2 regions of the Priestia sp. USM5 genome follow, and region 2 is predicted to be linked to the other one. Evidence: predicted binding sites of a transcription regulator. Region 2 holds the regulator's gene; the other holds the start of a gene.
What was found. The regulator LexA, encoded in region 2, represses DNA repair genes until DNA is damaged. The targets are predictions, from matches to a motif close to CGAACATATGTTCG.
Positions count from the first base shown of each region.

Region 1 (8,092 bases), 2.0 Mb from region 2:
TGTTCATATGAATATTGAAAAATTAGATGATGGTACGCTTTTAGCATTATTCCGCAGCCGCTGGGCTGATCATATTTATAGCAGCCGTTCAACTGATTACGGGAAAACGTGGAGCGAGCCCATTCCAACGCAGTTACCTAATAACAATTCTTCTATTCAATTCACAAAATTAAATAACGGGCATTTAGCGCTAGTTTTTAACAATATGAACGCCGATAATTGTACGGAGCGCAGGCTGTCGCTTTATGATGAAATTGAAGATGAAGAGGGTACGGATATTCTGTCTGCTAATCAAGATACGCCTGAAAAAGATGATGAAGGCAGACAAGCATTTTGGGGAGCACCTAGAGCACCGATGACAGTTGCGATTTCAGAAGATGGAGGTAGAACATGGCCATATAAAAAGGATATTGAAATAGGGGATGGCTATGCAATGACCAATAATTCAAAAGAAAAATTAAATAGAGAATACTCATATCCTTCTATTAAACAAAGCGCTGATGGAAAAATTCATATCGCTTTTACGTATTTTAGACAAGCTATTAAATATGTATGTGTGTCAGAAGAATTCATAAAGTCTTAATAGCTTCATATACTTCGGAGGGATAAAGTATGCTGTTGGAAAACAAGATTGCGATTATTACAGGAGCTAGTAGAGGTATTGGAAAGGCTATCGCTTTAACTTTAGCTAAAAATGGTGCCTCATTAGTTATACACGGTACGAATCAGACTTTATTAAATGAATTAGCTTTACAGGTTGAGGACTTAGGTAGAGAATGTATTGTAAAAGCTGGGGACGTAGCAGATCCAAATGTTGCAACCGAGGTTGTAAGAGCTGCTGTAGAGCGTTTTGGAAAAATTGATATTTTAATAAATAATGCGGGTATCAATATGCGCAGCTCAACATTAGAAATGACTTTGGATGATTGGAAAAAGGTATTAGATGTTAATTTGAATGGAACTTTATATTTCTGTAAAGCCGTCTTACCTTATATGATAGAGCGAAACTATGGGAAAATTGTCAATGTAAGTTCTACAACAGCCAAAACAGCGCATAGAAATGCAGCGCCATCTTACGGAGCTTCAAAAGCTGCAGTTAACTACCTTACGATGCATTTAGCTTTAGAAATGGCGCATCATAATATTTTTGTAAATGCTGTATGTCCAGGTCCTGTAGAAACGGACATGAGCAATCAATGGACAGATGAATACAGGAAAGAAGTAACAAAGCGAATTCCGTTAAATAAGTTAGGAACTCCTCAAAATGTTGGGGAAAGTGTTTTGTTTTTAGCTTCAAGTATGTCTGATTTTATAACGGGTGAATCTATTAATGTGAATGGCGGAACGTACATGAATTAGGGAATGAAAAGCCTAGAGAGTTGACTATCTAGGCTTTTCAATTGTTTCTCTAAAGAATAGAATATAAACAGGTGATTAAAATGGAATTTTTAACAATCCTATTACCTATTTTCGGCATATTTACACTAGGTTTTATTGGGCAAAAGAAAATAGGGTTCGATACAAAAACGATATCCACCATGGCGCTTTATTTAATGTCTCCGATATTAGTTTTTAGAACGTTTTATACGACAAAATTTCAGGTGGATTATTTATATCTTGCTTTTTATACGTTTGCCCTTTGTTTTACTTTAATTATAGTTGTATATATTGTGGCGTTTATTCAGAAGTATTCCACTCGAGAGACATGCGGAATGATATTAGCCTCTTCTTTTATGAACAATGGGAATTACGGTACTCCTGTGGTTTTACTAATCTTTGGAGTTTCAGGGCTTGACTGTGCAATCATTTTAATGGTTATTCAACAGCTGGCAATGTGTACAATTGGAGTCTACTACGCCGCAAAAGGAAGTGCAGAAGGAAATGGTATACGTTCAGCTATTCGTGCTGTTCAACGCATGCCTGCTATATATAGCGCCTTTTTGGGAGCTTTTTTTCAATTTTCCAATATTCATTTAGGGAAATCAGTCCTCGAAGCGGTAGATTTAGTTGCGAATGCAGCAATTCCTACGGTTATGATTGTACTCGGAATGCAGCTGGCAAAAATATCAGTTAAAAATTTAGCCAAAAGCAAAGTTTCTTTATCGCTTATAATTAAACTGATCATTTCTCCTGCCGTTGCTTATTTACTTACTTTGTTTCTTCCAGTTGATGACATGGTTAAACAGATTATGATTATTACGGCCGCTATGCCAACAGCAGCAAACACAACCATGTATGCGCTGCAATTTGATACTGAGCCAGAATTTGTTTCAAGTGCTACGCTTATTAGTACATCGTTGAGTTTAGCTACTTTACCCCTAATTTTTACAATTGTATTGTGAAAATCTTTTATGACTACGTAATTTTTATGTTATATGACCTTTTTTGACTACTTTTTACGATTTTATGACTTTTTTTGAATGAATTTGATTGTTTTTGATGATTTTTCGAATAATCTGATATATAATGAAAGCGTAAACAGTAAAACATGTCGGTTGGTTAAGAAAAACATCCACAAAAACTGGATTCGTTATTACATAAAATCAGACCTCTGTTTTTTTATAAAAATAAATAGAACTTGAGAAAAGGAGAATGAGAATGGACATATTGGATGCAAAAGTAGTGAATACAAAGTACGGTTTAGAAACATATCTGGATGTACCAGAAAGCGTAGAAATAAAAGAAATTCATATGCCGAGTTCAGAGAACCAATCTCATAAAATTAAATTTGGAATCAAGTATTTTCTTTTAAGAGAAGGAAAGTATTACGATAGCCAAAAAGGTTATTTTTGGCTTTGTATGAATCACGATTTTAGCAGCCTTATGCTGAGTGAAACGGAAACAGAAAGTTTGTTTGCAGTTAAAAGTGAAGAAGAAAGAGAAGCAACAAAAACGCTGTTAGCAGAATGGTTTATCCAAACAAATGCGTACAAAGAAGTCATCAACGAATGTATCCATCAGATTAAAACGGAGAATATTCGTACAGAGGAAGACATCGAAGACCGCGTGGACGCTATACAATTTTTAGAAAAACTAAAGGTATTAACTGCAAAAGAGATTGAAAACGCTTCTATAGAAAATCTATATGCCCTGCAGCAAATTGGCTAGGCGATAGTTCACGCAAGTTGAGATGCAGATTGATGTACAACAATAAGGAGGAATAGTGAGATGAAATTTTTTATTGATACAGCAAACCTTGAGGATATTAAGAAAGCATATAAAGTTGGTGTTCTAGCAGGTGTAACAACCAATCCATCTTTAGTAGCAAAAGAAGGCGTAAGATTTGAAGACCGCATCGAAGAAATTCTTCAAATGGTACCGGAGGTTGAATCCGTTTCCGCTGAGGTAACGCCTGACGCACTTTCTGCTGAAGACATGATCGCTCAAGCTGAGGAACTGATTAAAATTAACGACGGAGATAAAAATATTACGATTAAGCTGCCTATGACATTGGCTGGCTTGGAAGCGACGCGCTACCTTGCAAAAAAAGGCATAAAAACAAATGTAACCCTAATCTTTACAGTAAACCAAGCGCTTTTAGCAGCTCGTGCTGGAGCGACGTATGTTTCTCCATTTTTAGGACGTCTTGACGATATTTCAGAAGACGGAGTACAGCTAGTATCTAAAATTGCGGAGTTATTCCGCGTTCAAAACATCGACTCTCAAATTATCGCCGCATCTGTAAGACACCCGGATCATGTAACGCGCGTAGCACTTGCAGGGGCTCATATTGCCACAATTCCATACGCTGTTATTGAGCAATTAGCAAAACACCCGTTAACTGACCAAGGAATGGAAAAATTTGCAGCAGATTGGGAAAAAGCAGTTAAAGCTTAACCAAAAGTCATATCAATAAAAAAAGCTTGGGGTAAGCATAGCTTATTCCAAGCTTTTTATCGTTTAACTAGCTAGTTTCTTTTTGCGTAAACGCTCTAAGCGTCGCTGCACGCTATTTCTCGAACGCCCGAGCAGCTGCCCAATTTCTCGCTGATTGCGCTTTTCCTGATAAAACATACGCCACAATTTAGCATCTTCTTCTGCTGTCCACTTTTTATGCTCGTATTTAGGGCGCTTTACATAATCTAGTTTTCTTTGTTCATTCACCCACGCTGGTTCTGGAATAAGCGTATTTTTAGGTATTTTAAAAAAGTTAAGGCACGATTTATTTTGTTCAGCCCACTTCCAAAAAGATTGAATGTCAATTCCCATGAATGTTCTTGTCTTGGCGATGATCATTTTATACGGTAGATCCTCTTTATGAATCCACTTGTAAATTGTATGAACATCTACTTCAAGGCAGGCTGCTAGCTCACACGCTGTGATATGTCCTACGTGCGATTTAGCTCCATACACCTCTAAACGACTTAACCTCGATTCTAGTGCCTGCACACTTCGCTGCAATTTCGCTGATATGCGCGAAAGGGGTTTTATTCCGTAATACCTTAGCAAATATTCGTCTTCTTGTACGGTCCATCTTCGCATCGCAGTTTTTCGAGTTAAACCCAAGACTTTTATGCGCGTAGCAATAGACGAAGGACTTCTGCCTAAGGAGTCTGCCATTTCTCGGTTATTCATGGTATCGATGTTCTGCTGTAAAAAAGCATCTTGTTTCGGCGTCCATTTTTTACGTAAAGCGGTATCTGAAGCACGAAGATCTAATCGAGTAAGCCGTTTGTTAACTGATTCTTTGCTTCTATGTAAATGCTCACCCATTTTTTGAAGCGTCATCACGCCGTAATGTTCGATGAGAAATCTATCTTCTTCTTGTGTCCATCGTTTTTGATTTTTACTCACTGTTGTCTCACTCCAATTCACACGGAAAGCTCAAGATGAAAAAGCATCTAGTAATCTATTTTACGGATGAGCAATATCTATTCAGACTGATACTCACTGCGTTTTAGCCTATATATATTTTATCATATTTCTAGAGAAAAACCAAACGTGTGTTCTGTTTTTGTTTTAGTAAGCATTAAAGGAAGGAGAAGATTATCTCCTTCCTTTAATAGAAGTCAATTGTGATAAAATTGACTAGAATCGCAAGAATTTTTACATAACTGACAGCTCAGCATCATTACGTTGAGAAAGGGGAATGAGCATGAATTTTAATTTAAAAGAAGCGACCGAAATACTTGAGCGTACGCCTAAGACGCTAGAAAAACTTTTGTCGGGTCTATCTGCAGGGTGGCTGCAATGTAATGAAGGAGAAGGAACTTGGAGTACCTCGGAAATAATAGAACATTTAATAGAAGCAGAAAAAAACAATTGGATACCAAGGCTAAAATTCATCCTTCAAGAAGGAAAAGGAGGAGCTTTCCCTCCATTTGATCGCTATGCTCATTTACACAAGGAATCTACTAGTTCTATTGAAGAAAAGCTTCTTGAATTCAACATGATAAGAATGCAGAATTTACAACAACTAAAGCTGTTAATTAAGCCTGAAAAGCATCTTGAAGTGAGAGGAGAACACCCGGAGTTTGGGGAAGTAAAAGTCAGAGAGTTGCTCTCGACTTGGGTTGCTCACGATTTAACGCATATTGCCCAAATTGTTCGAGTAATGGCAGAACGATACAGAGAAGATGTAGGACCTTGGGAAGAATACTTAGGAATACTAAAGAAATAGCAATGACAAACAGTAGCCAGCCTTTATCATTCAAGCTTGAATTAGGAAATGTACACGATTACAATAAAATGAGAATAATGAAGATTCAGGAAGGATTGCAGAGGGAACTATAAGAACATATCCCCTGTGTATAACATGTAGGGTCCGTTAAGCAATTTACGAATAAAAAGAGGATTGGACTGATTAAAAATGAAAGTGAATTTTGAGAAATTTGGCGAACTAAACAATCAAGCTGTACATGCTTATACCTTATTAAATGATGAAGGGCTTAAAATTACCTGCCTTGACTATGGATGTGTGATATCAAATATTGAAATGCCGGATTCTGAAGGGAAGATTGAAAGTGTTGTCTTGGGATTTGATTCAATAGAAGAATACCAAAAGTATTCTCCTTATTTCGGAGCTGTGGTCGGACGCGTAGCGGGGCGTATAGGTGGAGCAGCCTTTGAGCTTAATAATAAAACCTATCGTCTAGAGAAAAATGAAGGAAACAACCATTTGCATGGCGGTTCAGAAGGGTTTAGCCACAAAATATGGCATGCAAAAACAATCGAGGCAAGTGATCACGTAGGTGTTGAATTTACATATGTAAGTAAAGATGGAGAAGAAGGGTACCCTGGCAATCTTGAAGTGAAAGTTACGTATACGTTGACTAATAAAAATGAGTTTCATATCTCTTACGAAGGAACAACAGATCAAGACACTCTTATCAATTTAACAAACCATACGTATTTCAATTTAAGCGGAAATCTAAAGGAAACGGTCTTAGATCATGTTTTAAAGCTGAAAAGTAACGAATTCTTAGAGCTGAATGATGATCTTTTACCTACTGGAGAAACGATAAGTGTCACAGATACCCCATTTGATTTTAGAGAAGGACATAGCCTCAAGGAAGGAGTGGAATCTACACATCCGCAAAATGTATTAGTTGGTAAAGGATACGATCATCCATTTCTTTTAGAAGCAGAAACTGAAAACCAGATGTCATTATTTGATCCAGCAAGCGGTCGCAAAATAGAAGTCAAAACGGATCAGCCTTCAGTTGTTCTCTATACGGGAAATCATCTAGACGAAGAATTTGAAATTAGAGGGGTTCACTCAGAGAAATACCTCGGTGTTTGCTTGGAAACACAAGGTTTACCAGACGCTATTCATCATAAGCATTTTCCTTCTTGTGTATTAAAGCCTGGTGAGAAATATGAAGCATCTACTCACTATACATTTATAACTGATCGCAGCCTGTAACAAAACGGAATGATAAAAAGGATTACAAACGAGCCTCTGCCGATTGTAATCCTTTTTTATTCTTACTTTTTCTTTTGGCTTTTTGCACGATTAGCGTCAAGCTCAGCCGCATATTCTTCTTGAGACTTTCCTTGCTTTTGACTCTCAGACTGAATCTTTTTAAATTTGTTATCGTTTAAATTTGGCATATTAGCACCTCCTTGCAGACAGGGTTATTTTGTACAAACATTAAGGATTTATATGCTAAAAAGTTTTAATGAACTTGATTAGAAATTTCGCTTAATGCTGCACCGGCTTCATCAACATATACGTTCACGGTCGCAAGGTCACCGATTGCACAGATTCCAACCATATTATTATTCTCCACTACAATAATGCGGCGAATTTGATGATCGGCCATCATACGTGCACATTCATGAATATCCGTATCTGGAGAACAAGTAATCACATCTTTAGTCATACAATCATGGCAATGCACAGTGTTGCAATCTTTTCCATCCGCCACGCAGTTTAACACGATATCACGGTCTGTGATCATTCCCATTACTCGATTTTCTTGACACACTGGCACAGACCCACAATTAATATCACGCATTAATTTTGCTGCAGCTGTTACTGGGTCGTGCGGTGCACAAGCTTTCACATCTTGAGTCATAACTTCACGTACTGTGGTCATTTTTAATTCCTCCCTTTAAACATTCACCTCCGTATTTTCTCCATGCACATGCAGAATATGAGAATCAATAATTTCCTGAAAGCAAAAAATCTTGTAATAAAAGGCGAATAAAAGAACTAACGCAGTGTAATAAACACATAAAAAAGAACCTATTACACAAACTAAAAAGAATATGATTTAGCTTACACTTTCGTAACGGCAGGAGTTGGGTACATAATGAAAGGAAAGTTAACGCTGTTGGCAGTACTTGTATTGCCTTGGCTGTCTATAGTAAAAGTTGATAAATTTGTCTTTAAAAGATACCTACCTGTTTTGACATTTAGTTCATTAGTTATTGCTTTTATCAGTGAGTTATCTAAAAGCTTTACATGGTGGAAAGTAAGGAAACCTCTTTTCCCTAAACTTTCAAGCGACGTTTCTTTTATATTTGGACCGTTTTTTATAGCTAATTTTTGGGTATTCAAGCTGACCTATGGGAATTTCAAAAAATATTTGTTAATTAACGTCCTATTTGACTATCTATTTGCTTACCCTTTGACCAGTCTGGCAGA
Region 1 covers NZ_JBSGKN010000001.1:2,811,626-2,819,717, reverse strand. Annotated here, with positions in the region: gene ACWATA_RS15145 (sialidase family protein) at 1-583, shown strand, start outside; gene ACWATA_RS15140 (SDR family NAD(P)-dependent oxidoreductase) at 613-1,359, shown strand; gene ACWATA_RS15135 (AEC family transporter) at 1,440-2,342, shown strand; gene ACWATA_RS15130 (hypothetical protein) at 2,599-3,108, shown strand; gene fsa (fructose-6-phosphate aldolase) at 3,169-3,837, shown strand; gene ACWATA_RS15120 (sigma-70 RNA polymerase sigma factor region 4 domain-containing protein) at 3,901-4,794, opposite strand; gene ACWATA_RS15115 (DinB family protein) at 5,096-5,620, shown strand; gene ACWATA_RS15110 (aldose epimerase family protein) at 5,810-6,865, shown strand; gene ACWATA_RS15105 (hypothetical protein) at 6,928-7,053, opposite strand; gene ACWATA_RS15100 (CBS domain-containing protein) at 7,119-7,541, opposite strand; gene ACWATA_RS15095 (hypothetical protein) at 7,758-8,092, shown strand, end outside.
Region 1: ACWATA_RS15120 (sigma-70 RNA polymerase sigma factor region 4 domain-containing protein) is a predicted target of LexA. The motif match lies at 4,937-4,950, and genes of this name have one in related genera.

Region 2 (8,092 bases):
AATGAACTTGTTTTTGTAAATGCGTTTCCTGCAAGTGACGTTTCATTTTATATTCAATCAGCAGCTGATAAATGAGCTTTTCTCTTCGAAAATAGGATGATGCAACTTCTTCCTCCATTAAATATACTTCATACGTTCTCACGATTCATCCTCCCTTTCGGCTCGTTCTTTTTTGTACCATTATACCGAATGGTGTACGCAATGCTTGTCTATCGATGAAAAAATTTCTTTGTTTTTTTGTCGAAAAAAAAGAGCAGACCATAGGAGTCTGCTCTTTCTTGTGAAAAAGAATTATGCATTAAGCAAGCTTTTCACTTTTGCTACTACATTTTCAACTGTAAAACCAAATTCTTTCATGATTGTTTCACCAGGAGCAGATGCACCGAAGTGATTAATACCAAGAACTTGTCCCTCGTCTCCAACATAGCGTTCCCAGCCAAGTGTAGAAGCCATTTCAATACCTAAACGTTTTTTCACTGATTTAGGGATAACACTTTCTTTGTACTCAGCAGATTGCTCTTCGAAACGGTCCCATGCAGGCATACTTACTACAGATACATCAATGCCTTCTGCAGCTAATGCTTTTTGTGCTTCTACTGCTAGGCTTACTTCAGAGCCTGTTGCAAGTATTAATGCATCCGCTTGGTCTTTACCAGCTTTAGATACAACGTACGCGCCTTTAGACACGCCTTCGTATGCATTTTCTTTTGTACCTTCAAGCGTTGGCAAGTTTTGACGAGTCAATACAAGCGCCGTTGGGCGGTCAGTTGATTCTAATGCTAAGCGCCATGCAGCAGCTGTTTCATTTGCATCTGCAGGACGAACCACTGAAAGACCTGGCATTGCACGAAGTGATGGCAATTGTTCAATTGGCTCATGTGTTGGGCCGTCTTCTCCAACTGCGATACTGTCATGTGTGAATACATATGTTACAGGAAGCTTCATTAAAGCTGCTAAGCGAATTGCTGGGCGAAGATAATCAGAGAATACAAAGAATGTTCCTCCGAATACTTTTACACCGCCGTGTAGAGCCATACCGTTTAATGCAGCTCCCATTGCAAATTCACGTACACCGAACCAAATATTACGTCCGCTGTAATCAGCTGCAGTGAAGTCTTCTGAACCTTTAATCATTGTTTTATTTGACCCAGCTAAGTCAGCTGAACCGCCGAAGAATTGAGGTACAGCTTGTGCTACTGCGTTTAATACTTCTCCAGAAGAAGCACGGCTAGCTAAGCTTGAACCCGTTTCGTATGCTGGAAGCGTTTCTTCCCAGCCTTCCGGTAACTTTCCTTCTACTGCTAGTTCAAATTGACGACCTAGTTCAGGATATTTTTCTTTATACTGTGCAAATACATCGTTCCATTCGTTTTCTTTCTTTTGGCCATCTTCAGCAATTGTAGCTTTGAAGTGAGCATACACTTCTTCTGGCACATAGAAATCTTCTTCAAATGTCCATGCATAAGCTTCTTTTGTTAATTTTGTTTCATCGGAACCTAATGGAGAACCGTGCACGCCAGAAGTACCCGCGTGGTTTGGAGAACCAAATCCGATTGTTGTTTTTACTTCAATTAGCGTTGGGCGTGTTAAATCGCCTTTTGCTTCTTCAATTGCGTTTGCAATCGCTGTCAAGTCATTGCCGTCTTCAACGCGAATTACTTGCCATCCGTAAGCCTTGAAACGATCTTCTACGTTCTCAGAGAACGAGCGATCTAAATCTCCGTCTAAAGAAATATCATTTGAATCGTATAAAACAACTAAGCGTCCTAATTTTAAGTGTGCCGCTAATGAAGCTGCTTCAGCAGATACACCTTCCATTAAGTCTCCGTCACCACAAATACCATACGTAAAGTGGTCTACAATTTCTAAACCTTCTTTGTTGTATGTTTCAGCTAAATGACGTTCTGCCATTGCTTTACCAACAGCCATTGCAATACCTTGTCCTAGTGGACCAGTTGTTGCATCAACACCTGCTGTATGACCGAACTCTGGATGACCTGGTGTTTTGCTTCCCCATTGACGGAAGTTTTTAAGGTCTTCAATTGATAAGTCATATCCAGCTAAATGAAGCAAGCTGTATAATAGTGCCGATCCGTGTCCTGCTGATAATACAAAGCGGTCACGGTTGAACCAGTTTGGATTCTTTGGATTGATGTTCATAAATTTTGTCCACAATGTATATGCCATTGGAGCAGCTCCCATTGGCATACCTGGGTGACCTGAATTTGCTTTCTCAATCGCATCGATTGATAAAGTACGAATTGTTGCAATCGAAAGATCTTCAATACGTTGTGTCATACTCTTCATTCCTTTCAAAACTATGTACATATGTTATCATACTAATGATTTGCTTATTTGTACAATACTTGAACCAAAAAAATTTCCACTTTTACAGTTTTTGTGTGCCTTATTAAAAATATACAAAAAACTAGAGGGAACTCTCCCTCTAGTTTTACTAGAACGTCTTAGTGAAGACGCTTCTTTTTGCTCTCTTTTAACTTCTTAGGCGTAACATCTTTACCTTCCTCGTCCACAACTTTAATCGTATGAAGGTGGTTTGTCATAGATTGTCGGAAAACTTTTAAATATTCCTGACGTAGCTCTTGCTGTTCTTTCGCTTCAGATTCTGTCAGACCTTCAGCCTTTGCCTTTTTTGAAAGAGCATTAATACGAGCAAGTTTATCTTTTGATAGCATATAAAACCTATCTCCTTATAATCAATAATTAAAATTACCGAACCGTTCCGGCAACATGTAGTCATCTTACTAAATCTCTTTCGTTTTATCAAGAGATTGAGCACTCTCTTGATACTCTTGATAGCGACGATGTACCGTTGCTTTTGAAATATTATAACCAAAACCTTTTAGCGTAACTGAAATTTCAGCAAAGGTTAAGCCGTTATGACGAAGGCGGACAATTTCTTCAATCGGCGCTTCTTTTTTTTCTCTTCCTGAGTTAACTCCTTGATTTTTTAAATTTTGCTGCGGACGATAACCGTTTTCTACGGCTCTTTTCATTCCTCTTTTAATTTTAGCGTTATGTAATTTCCGCTGATGCTCTTCCACTAAGCTAATAATATCTAACACCATCGAATCAGATTCTGAAAGCTGAAGCTGACCTTGATGACTAATCGTATAGATCGTAGCATTTTCTTTATGAAAAGCATGAAGAAGCGCAATTCGGGCATTTCCTCTGCCTAATCGCGTTTCGTCTTGAATGAGCAGCACAGATATTTTTTCTTCTTTCATTGTATGAAGAACATCCAATATACCCTCTCTGTCTACGTCATATCCGCTTGCTTTTTCCATTACGACTTTTTTTACGTTTAGATGGTGAAGATCAGCAAGCTTTTTTAATTCTTCTTGCTGGCGCTGTAAAGATGTTTCTTGGGTTTTTTTATCCGTACTTACACGGCAATAAATAATGGCGTCCACTTTTATCACGACCTTTTCGGCTTCTAACAATATTCAGGAACGGCCGTTACACACTACTGTTCAATTGCCACTTGATTATGTAACTCTTTTTTTAAAACAGGAATATATAATTTATCTCCAGGAGATAAAGACTGGGCAGTGTCTGAGTTTAGATCATTGACGTCTTCAACCCATTTGACAAATTCATTGGTGGTCAAATGATGGTGATTATGATACTTGTTGGACAAGTCCCAAAGCGTATCTCCTTTTGTAATAGTAACCGTTGAATATTTGTCTAAATCTACTTTATCCGCTCCTAAAACCAGCGTCAATACATATGTAAGTGCAGCGATAACTGCAAAAAAAATAGCGTAATGTTTCATAGAATGTAAGAATTGGTGCATATTATGATCCCCCTATCAGAATATATGTTCTTATTTTATTGAGAACATTTGTTTCTGTCAATGGAATTCTTCGAACTTATGTTTGTATATTGACACATCACGTGGTATAATTCACCTAAAGAATAGCTAAAATCGAGGTGAAAAATATGAAGCTATCAAAACGTCAACAAGACATACTAGATTTTATTAAGCACGAAGTAAAATTAAAAGGTTATCCGCCTTCTGTTCGTGAGATTGGGGAAGCGGTGGGATTAGCCTCTAGCTCCACTGTACACGGGCATTTAGCTCGTTTAGAAAGTAAAGGGTTAATTCGCAGAGATCCAACAAAACCAAGAGCAATCGAAGTTCTTCAACTAGACGAAGTAAACATCCCTAAAAGCAATGTCATTAATGTTCCTGTTATCGGTAAAGTAACAGCGGGTCTTCCTATAACAGCCGTTGAAAATGTGGAAGAATATTTCCCTCTTCCAGATAAATTCGTTTCTCCAGATGATCATGTATTTATGCTTGAAATTATGGGAGAAAGTATGATTGAAGCAGGTATTCTAGATGGCGATATGGTAATCGTACGTCAGCAGCAAACTGCTAATAACGGAGATATTGTGGTCGCTATGACCGAGGACAACGAAGCAACGGTAAAACGTTTCTTTAAAGAAGAAAATTTCGTTCGTTTACAGCCTGAAAATTCAACGATGGCGCCTATTATTCTTCGCCACGTAACGATTTTAGGAAAAGTCACTGGTGTATATCGCACGATTCACTAATCACACACTGTATGTAAAACCAACTAATCATGATGTTAGTTGGTTTTTTACGTTTGTTTTCTAAAAAAATTGGCATATTATAAATGATACGTCGAATCATTACAGGCAGGTAGAGCGGTTTTTATAAAGCCTGTTTTACCTTTTACTTTCTGTCTGCATTTTTTCGACTCTCAAAAAAAATACAACCGACTATAAGAAGGATGTAGTTTATGACCAATACACCAAGGAAAACAGAACCATTTCAAACTATTATGCCTACCAAAGCAATGAACATGTTTCTTTTTCCTTTTTCCTTTGATCGAAAAAATAAAGAGCAGCTTGTTCATGCACTAGAAGCAAATATGTTTGAGTTTTTTTCCATTCAAAACAAACATGTAGAAAAAGAATACTACGGAGAACAGTATTACGTATCTCATGATAGCTTGGATCAATATTTTCTTCCTTACATTGAATGTATTCTATTTCCTGATTCGTGCGAAAAAGAAGGCTTGCTTCGATTTTCAAAAAAAATAGACCATACCGTTACGCTACAAACTTCCTCCACCACCGTGTCTAGCAACGTGCTGTCTGTGGATGTTTTTTTATGTCCTTTTGAAATTGGGGTCATGACCATTCGCACTGAGATGAGTCATAATCATTACACCTATGATGACATTTTAGAATTCATGAATCATTTTCGTGTATTAGAACCGAAGCTTGCTGAAGAGCATGGATCCACCATTACCTATGAACATCATCGCTATAGCAAAGTACAGGATTATATTTTTTCACAGCTCGCGCCATTTTTGAACGAACACATCAAAAAAGAAGCGACGCGTGAACAGCACGTCGGGAGTCTTCCTTATTTTATCGATGAACGGATGTTTGTATTAAGTTATGTAACGGTAAATCAAGAGCAAGAGATTAACTCCACAACTTTATTTCGTACTGGGCAGCTAAATAGCTATACGCCTGACGGGAAACCGTTTATCTCTGCACACAACCATGAGTATATTAAAACGTATAATACCAAACACGTGTATTCCAGATGGGCTCCTGAAACCTATTACGTTATAACAGACCATGTGTTTTCGTGTATTTCTAAATCGACAGACTCTAAAACGGATCAGCTTTTGATGAATCATCTATTTGGCCAACATTACTATAATTTATTTTTGCATTTTTTCTATAAAATCGTGTTGCTAAAACTATCCTATGAGTATTCTCAGCTCACGTTTCATAAAAATTCAGAGGGCATCGAGCGACTAATTCGCTCTATTACTGTATTTTCAGGTAAATATTTATTTTTAGAAATTAGCTCTCGCACGGAAGGTCAAGAGTTTTCTGAGCTCTTTAAAAAAATCTTCCACATCAATTCTCTTTATCAAGAAGTCAAAGAAACCCTTGGTACTTTGTATCAAAATCAAGAGAAAATCGCGGCCAAGCGTCACAATTACTTATTATTAATTTTAACGATTTATACCGTTCTTTCCGGTATTTACGGAATGAATTTAGTTATTAGCAAGCTAAAGGGAAACATCAATTGGGATAGTATGAAGCAGTTTTCTATCTTTGAATATATCGCTTTAATAGTAGCTTTATCAGGAATTCTGATCAGCATTAGTCTCGGAGTGAGTTCCCTATGGAATTTATTAAAAGATCGATTTAAAACATAAAAGCTGTTCGCATCAGAAAATACATTATAAAAAAGAAGAGATTGAGACATAACTAAACCAAGCAAGTCTAAAGGGAAACAAATGAAATAAATAAGCTAGCAGGGATTGCTTGTGACATCGCAGTTGATTTCCGTGCAAGACTTCGCTTTCCGCGGGCGGCCGGTGAGCCTCCTCGTCGCTTGCGCTCCTGCGGGGTCTCACCCCTTCCGCTTTTCCCGCAGGAGTCTTCGTCTTGCCCTCCAATCAACTGCTGGAAAGAACTAAACAAATGAAACCTACGTGCACCATAAAAAACGAACCACTAATCAAACAAACATGATGATTAATGGTTCGTTTTTCGCTTCGACTAAAATCCTTTTTTCCCAACCTCTTTTATCTATTACTAAATCACTGCCTACTCCACTGAACCTTTTATTACACGTTGTGCCGCTGTTGTAATTTCAGAACAATCTAACATTATACTCTATAAGAAAAATATATACAAAATAATAAAATATGGTATCATAGGGTAGGAATTTTGTACCTTATCTTTGAAATAATTTGCAGGAGGTAATATGCTTAACTCATTTTTATCCAAAAGCCTGATTCTTTTATGTGTCATGATTCTTACATGGTCTCTATGGGGCAGTTATAGTGCGATGACAAATTCATTGGACTTAAAAGGCTTGGCTTTAAGTAATTCATTTATTATTGAAGGAATATGTATCACTTTCCTTGTCATTTTTCTAATAGCTATTGCAAGTAGATACATGAACAAAACTGTTTTTTTTATTTCACTGATTGTTTTGACCTTAGGTGTTCGATTAGCATGGATGCTTTCTGTTCAAACACCTGTAAAATCTGACTTTCTTGTCATGTTAGATGCCGCACGTAATATCGCAAAAGGAAATTATGAATTTAACCAAAGCGTTTATTTCACTACATGGGTATATCAGCTAGGCTTTTCATTCTATGAATCTATTGTTATTCGCTGTTTTGGAGATAGCATTTTTACATTAAAATTGTTAAATATTTTTTATTCTACTGGAACCGTTATTTTTATTTATCTAATTGGCGCTAAAGTATTTAACGAACTTGCTGGGAGAATGGCAGCTTTCCTATATGCGTTCTACATTCCGAACATTCTCTACAGCTCAGTGTTAACCAATCAGCATTTAGCTACTTTTTTATTTTATGCAGCTTTTTACCTTATTATAAAAAGATTTGCTCATAACAAGTTTAGCTGGCTTTATATTGGTCTTCTATTGTCGTTAGGAAATTTAATGCGCCCTCTGGGACCCATTATTATCGTTGCTGTTTTCATTTATTTCATCTTGCAAATTCTTCAACCTTACATTAAAGCGAAGGATGCTGCTGAGTTAAAAACTCGTCGAAAGAAAATAGGAAAAAACCTCGTAGGCGTACTGGCTACTTTTTTTATTGCAAATGCGCTGATCAACTACTCTTTTGTAGCGAGCGGTATTTCTAAATATCCTTTAAGTAACAGAGATCCTTTATGGAAATTCGTTATTGGCTTTAATTATGAAACAAGCGGTTCTTATTCTTCAGAGGATGCTAGTCGTTTTATGGGTATGCCAATTGGAGAAAAACGAGCTGAAGCAGAAAAAGAAGTAATTAAAGAGCGAGTAGCAGATAAAGAGCAACTTTTAGATCTCTTTCACATTAAATTCCTGAATATGTGGGGAGGAACGGATGCATCTACATTTTGGAGTATTTCATTAACTCCTCAAGAAGATGTACCTTTTAATAAAGAGAAATTAATTAGTGCTGCTCAAAGTTATGAAAGAATCATTTACGTTTCAACTACTATTATTTCCATTATTGGACTTATATGTTTATTCCTGAAGAAGCAGGAT
Region 2 covers NZ_JBSGKN010000001.1:810,583-818,674, reverse strand. Annotated here, with positions in the region: gene sirA (sporulation inhibitor of replication protein SirA) at 1-142, opposite strand, end outside; gene tkt (transketolase) at 292-2,298, opposite strand; gene ACWATA_RS04180 (DUF896 domain-containing protein) at 2,466-2,696, opposite strand; gene ACWATA_RS04175 (YneB family resolvase-like protein) at 2,766-3,434, opposite strand; gene yneA (cell division suppressor protein YneA) at 3,488-3,817, opposite strand; gene lexA (transcriptional repressor LexA) at 3,964-4,581, shown strand; gene ACWATA_RS04160 (magnesium transporter CorA family protein) at 4,791-6,236, shown strand; gene ACWATA_RS04155 (hypothetical protein) at 6,304-6,504, opposite strand; gene ACWATA_RS04150 (ArnT family glycosyltransferase) at 6,791-8,092, shown strand, end outside.